Linked DNA regions of Frondihabitans sp. PAMC 28766. The protein of the gene in region 1 interacts with the protein of each later gene in a pairwise test. Links are inferred from orthologs where the notes say so. Each region holds a gene or a part of one and is shown in the gene's direction. Other genes may lie near its edges.

The links. Proteins that work in one complex are often made in the same cells at the same time.
Region 2: the proteins of eno (region 1) and rpe interact in binary tests that used the Escherichia coli proteins (3 or more experiments, as listed by UniProt). The link is inferred for Frondihabitans sp. PAMC 28766 from one-to-one orthologs.

What each region holds. Positions count from the first base shown.
Region 1 is NZ_CP014513.1:1,777,271-1,782,588, forward strand. What follows is about bases 892-3,840. They hold eno (phosphopyruvate hydratase), read left to right. Parts: upstream 892-1,700; coding sequence 1,701-2,981; downstream 2,982-3,840. Other genes in these bases: AX769_RS08675 (septum formation initiator family protein), read left to right, coding at 3,236-3,838. Also shown: AX769_RS08680 (DUF501 domain-containing protein), read left to right, coding at 3,874-4,434; AX769_RS08685 (S8 family serine peptidase), read left to right, coding at 4,440-5,318. UniProt on the Escherichia coli protein: Catalyzes the reversible conversion of 2-phosphoglycerate (2-PG) into phosphoenolpyruvate (PEP). It is essential for the degradation of carbohydrates via glycolysis.
Region 2 is NZ_CP014513.1:2,686,215-2,691,358, reverse strand. Bases 681-3,455 are described here. They hold rpe (ribulose-phosphate 3-epimerase), read left to right. Parts: upstream 681-1,622; coding sequence 1,623-2,288; downstream 2,289-3,455. Other genes in these bases: hisG (ATP phosphoribosyltransferase), read left to right, coding at 2,610-3,455; AX769_RS12930 (phosphoribosyl-ATP diphosphatase), read left to right, coding at 2,294-2,557. In the rest of the region: more of hisG, read left to right, coding at 3,456-3,488; imidazole glycerol phosphate synthase subunit HisF, read left to right, coding at 3,491-4,297; hisI (phosphoribosyl-AMP cyclohydrolase), read left to right, coding at 4,326-4,736; AX769_RS12910 (anthranilate synthase component I), read left to right, coding at 4,729-5,144. UniProt on the Escherichia coli protein: Catalyzes the reversible epimerization of D-ribulose 5-phosphate to D-xylulose 5-phosphate.

The sequences.
Region 1 (5,318 bases):
AGTTCGCCCGGACATCACGGGGCGCCCTCCTGAGGCGGCGCGGCGCACGACGAAGAGCGGTGCCCTGCGCCGAAGCGCAGGGCACCGCGTGCCAGGCCCGCTCGCGCCCGCAGGGAAGGGGCGAACGGCCTGGCTAGCAGAGCACGCAACCCGATTCGCGCTCTGCCGGTTGAAGCGATGGGGCGGGAGGGGTGCCCGCCCCCATCGAGTCCGGTGTGTCGGGCCGGCGATGATGCGTGCCGGTCGGGATGAATCCAGCGTACATGAAATGTCACATTCCCACAAGCCCGAATCGACAGGAAGGGCCCGCGGGTCTGAAAGACTGGTGCCCATGCCCACCTCCGTCAATCCCTCCCGCGGCATGCGCGACTTCCTGCCGGCCGACAAGCGTCGCCGCGACCTCGTGCTCGACGTGATCCGGTCGACCTACCGCTCGTTCGGCTTCGACGAGATCGAGACCCCCGTGGTCGAAGACAGCTCGCGCCTTCACGCGGGCCTCGGCGGCGACAACGAGAAGCTGGCGTTCGCCATCATGAAGCGCGCACTGAGCATCGACGACCTGAAAGAAGCCGAGGCTCCGCTCGACCTGGCCGACCTCGGCCTCCGCTTCGATCTGACCGTGCCGCTGGCCCGCTTCTACGCGAGCCACCGGGCCGAGCTGCCGACGGTGTTCCGTTCCATCCAGATCGCTCCCGTCTGGCGGGCCGAGAAGCCGCAGAAGGGCCGCTACCGCCAGTTCGTGCAGTGCGACATCGACATCATCGGCGAGCCCGGGGCGATGGCCGAGATCGAGCTCCTGAACGCGACGTCGGCTGTGCTCGACCGGTTGGGGCTGGAAGGCACCACGATCCGCATCAACGACCGTCGCATCCTGCTGTCTCTGCTCTCGCACTGGCGGGTGCCGCTCGAGCGCTTCGACCACGCCCTCGTGGTCATCGACAAGCTCGACAAGATCGGGTCGACGGCGTCGTGGGCGAGCTGGCCGAGATCGACGTGCCGACGGAGGGCATCGCCGAGCAGCTGCGGCAGCTCGAGGCGGCCGACTGGTCGGTCGGCGAGGCTGGCGACGCCGGCGAGGTACCCGCGTGGCTCGACGCCGAGGCCTTCGCCGATCTCGTCGCGCTGCGCGACGCCCTGCCCGACGCGCGGCTCGAGTTCTCGCCGACCCTGGTGCGCGGCATGGGCTACTACACGGGCACGATCTTCGAGGTCGCGCACCCCGACTTCGGCTACTCGCTCGGGGGCGGCGGGCGCTACGACGGCATGATCGGCCGATTCCTGGGCCAGGACGTGCCCGCGGCCGGCTTCTCGCTCGGCTTCGAGCGGCTCGTCGACCTCGTGACCCTCGAGGCGCAGGATCACGGGGGCCTCGCCGTGATCTACGACCGCGGTCTCGACCCGGTCGATCTCGTCCGGCTGCAGGGCGAACTCGTCGCCGACGGCCGCCGGGTGCGCCTCGAGCGTCGCGCGAAGAACTTCTCGAACCAGCTCTCGACCCTGGCGGGGGCGGGCTACACGCACTTCGCGGCCGTCCGCGACTCCGGCGTCGCAGCCGGCGCCCTCGAGATCCGCGAGCTCTCCTAGCGGGTCCGCCTCAAGATCGTGACGAGCCCTGTGGACAACTCATTTCCCGTTCACCTCGGTGACTAGGATTGACGCGGGCTCCGGCCCACACTGACAGACGATCTGAGGAGTAATCCGTGGCAGCAATCGACGCCGTAGGCGCTCGCGAAATCCTCGACTCGCGGGGCAACCCGACGGTCGAGGTCGAAGTCCTTCTCGACGACGGCGTCGTCGCGCGGGCTGCTGTGCCCTCGGGCGCATCGACCGGCGCATTCGAGGCGTACGAGCTGCGCGACGGCGACAAGGCGCGCTACCAGGGCAAGGGCGTGCTGAAGGCCGTCGCTGCCGTGATCGACGAGATCGGCCCCGAGATCGAGGGCCTCGACGCCACCGATCAGCGCGTCATCGACAAGGCGATGATCGACCTCGACGGCACCGAGAACAAGAAGCGCCTCGGCGCCAACGCCATCCTCGGCGTCTCGCTCGCCGTCGCCCGCGCCGCGGCCGACTCGGCCGACCTGCCGCTGTTCCGCTACATCGGCGGCCCCAACGCGCACACGCTGCCCGTGCCGATGATGAACGTCATCAACGGCGGCTCGCACGCCGACAGCAACGTCGACATCCAGGAGTTCATGATCCTGCCGATCGGCGCCTCCTCGTTCTCCGAGGCGCTGCGCTGGGGCACCGAGACCTACCACGTGCTGAAGAGCGAGCTGAAGTCGAAGGGGCTGTCGACGGGTCTCGGTGACGAGGGCGGCTTCGCGCCGAACCTGGACAGCAACCGCGCGGCTCTCGACCTGCTCGTCGAAGCCATCACCAAGGCCGGCTTCACGCCGGGCAAGGACATCGCGCTCGGCCTCGACGTCGCGTCGAGCGAGTTCTTCGAGAACGGCTCGTACACCTTCGAGGGCGGCACGAAGTCGGCCGAGCAGATGTCTGCCTACTACGAAGAGCTCGTCGCGGCCTACCCGCTCGTCACCATCGAAGACCCGCTCGACGAAGACGACTGGGAGGGCTGGGCGCACCTCACGAGCGTCATCGGCTCGAAGACCCAGATCGTCGGCGACGACCTGTTCGTCACCAACCCGACCCGTCTCGCCAAGGGCATCGAGAACGGCGCCGCCAACGCGCTGCTCGTCAAGGTCAACCAGATCGGCACGCTGACCGAGACCCTCGACGCCGTGGCCCTCGCCCAGCGCTCCGGCTACAAGACCGTCATGTCGCACCGTTCGGGCGAGACCGAAGACACCACCATCTCCGACCTCGCGGTCGCGACCGACGGCGGGCAGATCAAGACTGGTGCCCCGGCCCGCTCCGAGCGCGTCGCGAAGTACAACCAGTTGCTCCGCATCGAGGAAGAGCTCGGCGAGGCGGCCGTTTATGCCGGCCGCTCCGCCTTCCCGCGTTTCCAGAGCTAGCCGCTCGTCGCACTCGCTGCACCCGAAGGCCCGTTCCGCACCGCGGGGCGGGCCTTCGGCGTTCGCGCGCGCGTCTGCTCCTCCCCCTTGCGAGATGATTCTGCGTGCGTCACTCGGCGATCCCCGGCGAGACCCGCGTGGTTTCACGGCGGGCCCTCTGCACGCTCTCAGGCGCCAGGTGAAAAAACTCCTCGAAATTGAGAGGAGGGCACGTCGCGCCGCCCTCGCGCGCACCGGTCGCCTATCGTCAGAACATGGCGAGCAGCGACGACACGAGCGACAAGGGCGAGAGCCAGGGGCGCACCCGCCGCGTGCCGGTCAGTCTCCCCACCATGGAAAGCGCCGCCGGCGGCTGGTTGCGGGCGTCGCGGTTCTCCGGCTTCAGCCTGCTGATGCTCATCATCATCGTGCTGTTCGTGATCGTGCTCGCCCCGAGCCTTCGCACGCTCATCCAGCAGCAGCAGCAGATCTCGTCGCTGCAATCGCAGGTACAGAAGCAGAAGAGCGACGTCGGCGACCTCAAGAGCGACGTCGCCCGCTGGAACGACCCCGCCTACATCGAAGCGCAGGCCCGCGACCGGCTCCTCTACGTCTACCCGGGCGAATACAGCTACCTCGTGATGGACCCGACCGCCTCGTCGGGCACCACCGCGACCACGACGCCGCAGGGCTCGCAGATCAGCAAGACCATTCAGACGCCGAAGGTCGACTGGGTGCAGGCGATGACCTCGTCCGTGCTCGACGCCGGCCTCACGAACCAGCCGGCGTCGAAGCTCGTCGCACCCGACATCTCGGGCGCGACCAAGCCGTCGGGCACCAGCACTCCGGCCGTCGGCACCTCGGGCACGGGCAAGTAGGCCGAGGCCTGTGGGGCCGGTATCGTAGAGGGCTCATGAGCACGCCACCCTTCGCCCCCGTCACCGAGCACGACGTCCGCGTCGTGACCGCTCAGCTCGGGCGGCCTGCGCGCGACGTGATCGGCATCGCGGCGCGCTGCATCTGTGGCAACCCGACGGTCGTGTCGACCAAACCGCGGCTCGCCGACGGCACGCCCTTCCCGACGCTCTACTATCTGTGCCACCCGGCGGCGACCGCTGCGATCTCCACCCTCGAGGCGAACGGCGTCATGGCCGAGTTCACCGAGATTCTGGCATCCGACGACGCTCTCCGGCTGCAGTACCACGCCGCTCACGACGCCTACCTCGCCGACCGCGAGAGCATCGAGCACGTGGCCGAGATCGCCCACGTCACGGCGGGCGGGATGCCCGAGCGGGTGAAGTGCCTGCACGCGCTGGCGGGCCACGCGCTCGCCGCAGGCCCTGGCGTCAACCCGTTCGGCGACCTGGCGCTGGCTCGTGCCGCGTGGGATCCTGCGGTCTGCTCGTGCGTCGACTACGGTCTCGACACCGCACCCGACGCCAGCACGACCGCAATCGCACGGTCCGAGGGCTGACGCCCGTGCGTCGCCCCGTCGCCCTGCTTGCCTTCGCGGCCGTGCTCGCGATCGTGCTGCTGCAGGGCGGGGTGCTCGGCGCCGAGCGGGCCTCGGCCGACGACATCCGCAGCCGCGAGTACTGGCTGCAGAGCTACGGAATCCAGCAGGCCTGGTCGACGACCGAGGGCAAGGGCGTCACGGTGGCCGTGATCGACACGGGCGTCGACGGCAGCGTGCCCGAGCTGCAGGGCGTGGTCACCGGCGGCACGGACTTCTCGGGTCACGGGTCGGCCAACGGCGAGACGCCGATCGACGAGGACTCGTCGCACGGTACCCTCGTCGGCTCGATGCTCGCCGGGCGCGGCACCGGGCCCGACAGCGGTGTGATCGGCGTCGCCCCCGAGGCGAACCTGCTCTCGATCTCGGTCGGCTTCGGCGCGACTGCCGTCGACCCCGACGACCAGATCGCCAAGGCTGTCGTTTGGGCCGTCGATCACGGCGCGAGGGTAATCAACATGTCGCTCACGCGCAACACGCTCGACTGGCCGCCCAGCTGGGACAAGGCGTTCCTCTATGCCGCCCAGCACGACGTCGTGGTCGTCGCGGCCGCCGGCAACCGCGGGTCTGGCACCGACGAGGTGGGCGCACCTGCCACGATGCCGGGGGTGCTGGCGGTCGCCGGCGTCGACCAGAACGGCAACGCGAGCTACGACGCGTCGAGCCAGGGCATCACGATCGGCGTTGCGGCGCCGAGCGAGGGCCTCGTCGGGGCGGGCCCCGGCGGGCAGTACCTGCTGTGGCAGGGCACGAGCGGTGCGGCCCCGATCGTGTCCGGCATCGCCGCGCTCGTCATCGCCGCGCATCCCGGCATCTCGGCCGACGATGTCATCCAGCGGATCATC
Region 2 (5,144 bases), 910 kb from region 1 along the record:
TGGCTGCGGGGCGTGACGGATCGCGGGGGGCTGCAGTTCGACCCGGCGACTCACGACGACGACGGTCGCGCCTCGGCCGGCACCGGCATCGGAGTCGCCCAGTGAGCGGCATCCAGCCCGCGCGCCAGGTCGCGTTCGACGTCATCCGCGCGGTGGAGCACGACGACGCCTACGCCAATCTCCTCCTGCCGCAGCGCATCCAGCGCGCCCGCCTGTCGCCGCAGGATGCCGGGCTCGCCACCGAACTGACCTACGGCACCCTGCGCATGATGGGCTACTACGACCGGGTGCTCGAGATCGCCGCCCGGCGGCCCACCTCCAAGATCGACCCCGCGCTGCTCGACGTGCTGCGCCTGGGCTCGCACCAGCTGCTCGCAACCCGGGTCGCCGTGCACGCTGCCGTCGACGAGTCCGTCTCGCTGGCCCGCGAGGTCGGCAGCCGGTCGGGCACCGGGTTCGTCAACGGCGTCCTCCGCACGATCACGCGGTCGACGCCGGAGGAGTGGCACGAGCGCGTCCTCGAGGCCACGACGAGCGCCGACGAGCGCCTCGCCGCCGACTACTCCCACCCGGAGTGGATCATCCGTGCGTTCCGCGGCGCCCTCGCCGCCGAGGGGCGCGCCGACGAGCTGGACGAGCTGCTCGCCTCCGACAACGTTCCGCCGCGAGTGAGTCTCGTGGCGCTGCCCGGGCTGGCCGACCCCCGAGACGTTGCGGGGGCGGACGCCGGGCGGTTCTCGCCGATCGCTGTCACCGCACCGCCCGGTGATCCTGCCGCCCTGCACCTGGTCCGCGACGGAAAGGTTCGAGTGCAGGATGAAGGTTCGCAGCTGGCCGCGCTGGCTCTGTCGCGTGTCGTGCCGATCGTCACCGGCGAGAAGTGGCTCGACATGTGCGCCGGCCCCGGCGGCAAGGCGGCACTGCTCGCGGCCGAAGCCCGCCTCGGCGGCGCCTCGCTCGTCGCGAACGAGCTCGTGTCGGCCCGAGTGGGGCTCGTGCGGCAGGCCCTGGCGGCGTCAGGGGCGGACGACGTCGAAGTGCGGCAGGGCGATGCGACGCTGATCGGCGCGGCCGACCCTGAGACGTACGACCGCATCCTGCTCGACGCCCCCTGCACCGGGCTCGGCGCCCTGCGTCGGCGCCCCGAGGCACGCTGGCGCAAGCAGCCGCGCGACGTCGCCGAGCTCACCGGGTTGCAGGCACGACTGTTCGCTTCCGCACTTGCGGCGCTGAAGCCGGGCGGAACCCTCGCCTACGTCACCTGCTCGCCGCACACGGCCGAAAGCCGCGCCATCGTCGACTCGGGCCTCAAGAGGTGGGCTCGCGATGGTGGTCGCGCTGTCGAGCTGCTCGACGCGACGGAAGTGCTCGCGGCGATCGCCACGGCCCCCTCGATCTCGGCCCGGGCCCCTTCGCCCAGCTCTGGCCGCACCGCCACGGCACCGACGCCATGTTCGTCGCCCTCCTGCGCAAGCGCCCCTAGCCCCCACCCCGCCCGTTTTACCTATAGGTAAGCCGCTGCCGCACAGTTATTTCTGTGCGGCAACGGCTCGCCTATAGGTAAAACGGAAGGGGCAGCGGAGGGACGACGGGCGGACGAACGGGGCCGATAGGCTGGTCGCGTGCCGATCCGCATCAGCCCCAGCATCCTGTCCGCCGACTTCGCCAACCTCGAGCGAGACCTGAACCGCATCAGCACGGCCGACCTCGTGCACGTCGACGTGATGGACAACCACTTCGTGCCGAACCTCACCCTCGGCCTGCCGATAGTCGAGCGCATCCAAGAGGTCAGCCCCCTGCCCCTCGACGTTCACCTCATGATCGACGACGCCGACCGCTGGGCCCCGCGCTACGCCGAGACCGGCGCGTTCTCGGTCACCTTCTCGGCCGAGGCCGCCGCGAACCCCCGCCAACTCATCAAAGACATCAAGAGCGCAGGATCGAGGGCTTCCGTGGCGATCAAGCCCGGCACGCCCATCGAGCCGGTGCTCGACTACCTCGACGAGCTCGACATGATCCTGGTGATGACGGTCGAGCCCGGTTTCGGCGGCCAGTCGTTCATCGACGAGACCATGCCCAAGCTCCGCGCGGCACGCGCGGCAATCGACGACTCGGGCCGCGACGTGTGGCTCGAGGTCGACGGCGGCATCAACGACGCCACGATCGTCACGGCGATCGAGAACGGCGCCGACACGATCGTCGCCGGCAGTGCGGTCTACGCCAGCGACGGCACCGACCCGAACGAACGCATCGCGGCACTTCGCCGGGTCGCAGCGACGGTAGCGTAGTCGACGTGAAATCCTTCGACGACCTGTTCACCGAGCTCTCCGCCAAGGCGATCGAGCGCCCCGAGGGCTCCGGCACGGTCGCAGAGCTCGACGCGGGCGTGCACCAGATCGGCAAGAAGATCGTCGAAGAGGCCGCCGAGGTGTGGATGGCCGCCGAGTACGAGGGCGACGTCGCCACCGCCGAAGAGATCTCGCAGCTGATCTACCACGTGCAGGTGCTCATGGTCGCGAAGGGCCTGACGCCGGCCGACATCTACCGACATCTGTGAGCTGACACTCTCGACACCCCCGCAGCTCACCTCATAACAGAATCGGTACCCCATGCTCCGCGTCGCAGTCCCCAACAAGGGCTCGCTCTCCGAGACCGCCAGTCAGATGCTCGCCGAGGCCGGCTACTCCGGCCGCCGCGACCCCAAGTCGCTCTACCTCGCCGACGAGCGCAACGGCGTCGAGTTCTTCTACCTCCGCCCGCGCGACATCGCGACGTACGTCGGCTCCGGCGCGCTCGACGTCGGCATCACGGGCCGCGACCTCCTGCTCGACTCCGGCTCCAGCGCCACCGAGGTGTCGGCGCTCGACTTCGGCTCGTCGACCTTCCGCTTCGCCGGGCCCGCGGGCGAATACCACGAGCTGACCGACCTCGAGGGCGTCAGGATCGCGACGAGCTACGCCGGCCTCGTCGGCGCATTCCTCGAGAGCCACGGCGTCCACGCCCAGCTGATCGGCCTCGACGGCGCGGTCGAGAGCGCCGTGCAGCTCGGTGTGGCCGACGCGATCGCCGACGTGGTCGAGACGGGCACGACGCTGCGCGCCGCCGGTCTCGAGATCTTCGGCCCCGTCATCCTGCGCTCCACCGCCGTTCTCATCTCGCGAGCGGGCGCCGCCACCGGCCCCGAGGCGGACGAGACCGCAGGATCCGACGTGCCCGGCCTCGATGTCCTGCGCCGCCGCCTGCACGGGGTCCTCGTCGCGCGCCAGTACGTGATGATGGACTACGACCTGCCGGTCAAGCTGCTCGACGAGGCCACCCGCATCGCGCCCGGTATCGAGTCGCCGACCGTCGCCCCGCTGCACGACCCGGAGTGGGCCGCCGTGCGGGTCATGGTCAGCCGAAACGACATGAACCAGATCATGGACGCCCTCTACGACCTGGGTGCCCGCGCGATCCTGGTCACGCCGATCCACGCCGCGAGGCTCTGACCGTGGCCGGGCCCGGCGAGACGATCGCCGGCACTGCGCACGGCGATTCCACTCTCGCCGTCCGCGTCATCCCGTGCCTCGACGTCGCCGCCGGCCGCGTCGTCAAGGGCGTCAACTTCCTGAACCTCCGCGACGCCGGCGACCCGGTCGAGTTGGCGAAGACCTACTACGAGCAGGGCGCCGACGAGGTGACCTTCCTCGACGTCACGGCGACGGTCGAAGAGCGCGCGACGATGTACGAGGTGGTGGCCGCGACGGCCGAGCAGGTCTTCATCCCGCTGACCGTCGGCGGCGGGGTGCGCTCGACCGACGACGTGGCGCGCCTGCAGGCGTCGGGGGCCGACAAGGTCGGTGTCAACAGCGCCGCGATCGCCCGCCCCGAGCTGCTCGGCGAGATCGCCGACCGCTTCGGCGCGCAGGCGCTGGTGCTGTCGCTCGACGTCAAGCGATCGTCGCGCACCCCGTCGGGCTTCGTCGTGACCACTCACGGCGGCCGGCACGAGACAGCGCTCGACGCCGTCGCCTGGGCCCGCGAGGCCGTCGAGCGCGGGGCCGGAGAGCTGCTCGTCAACTCGATCGACGCCGACGGCACCAAGCGCGGCTACGACCTCGAGCTGGTGCGGCTGATGCGCGAGAACAGCTCGGTGCCGGTCATCGCATCCGGGGGCGCAGGCTCTCTCGACGACTTCGCGCCGGCGATCCGGGCGGGAGCGGATGCTGTGCTTGCGGCCAGTGTGTTCCACAATGGAGAACTGACGATCGGCGAGATCAAGAAGAGCCTCGCCGCGTCGGGTGCCGTCGTCCGCTGACGCGGCACCCCGAGACGAAGAAGACATCATGACCGAGCAGCTCACCCGCGCCACCGTCGAGCCCGTCATCGAGCGAGCCGCGTTCGACGGGAAGGGCCTGCTGCCCGCCATCATCCAAGAGGCGTCGACCAAAGACGTCCTGATGATGGGCTGGATGGATGCCGAGGCGCTCCGCCGCACCCTGACCGAGGGCCGGGTCACGTTCTGGTCGCGGTCCCGCCAGGAGTACTGGCGCAAGGGCGACACCTCCGGGCACGTGCAATACGTCCGCGGTGCCGCCCTCGACTGCGACGGTGACACCCTCCTGGTGACCGTCGACCAGATCGGAGCCGCCTGCCACACTGGTGAGCACGCCTGCTTCGATGTCGACCCCCTGGCGCCCTTCACGGGCGCCGACGCAACGATCGGCTCTTCCCATGACCACCTCGTCAATGACTGACACCGCGACTCCCACTGCCCCCACCAGCCGCTCCGGCGAGCCGCGCTCGACGACCCGGCCCGAATTCGACGCCCTCCTCGACGGCCATCGCGTCATCCCGGTCGTCCGCAGCCTCTACGCCGACGGCGAGACGCCGGTCGGCATCTACCGCAAGCTGGCCGCGTCGCGCCCGGGCACGTTCCTCCTCGAGTCGGCCGAGCAGGGCGGCATCTGGTCGCGCTACTCGTTCGTCGGCGTCTCGTCGTTCGGGGTGCTGACGACCGCAGGAGGCGACGGGTCGAGTGCCTGGATCGACTACGGCATGAGCGCCGACCGCGCGTTCGGCGACGTCACCGGTGCCCCGCTCGAGGTGCTCGCCGCCCTTCACGCCCGGTGGAAGACTCCCACGATCCCCGGCTACCCGCCCCT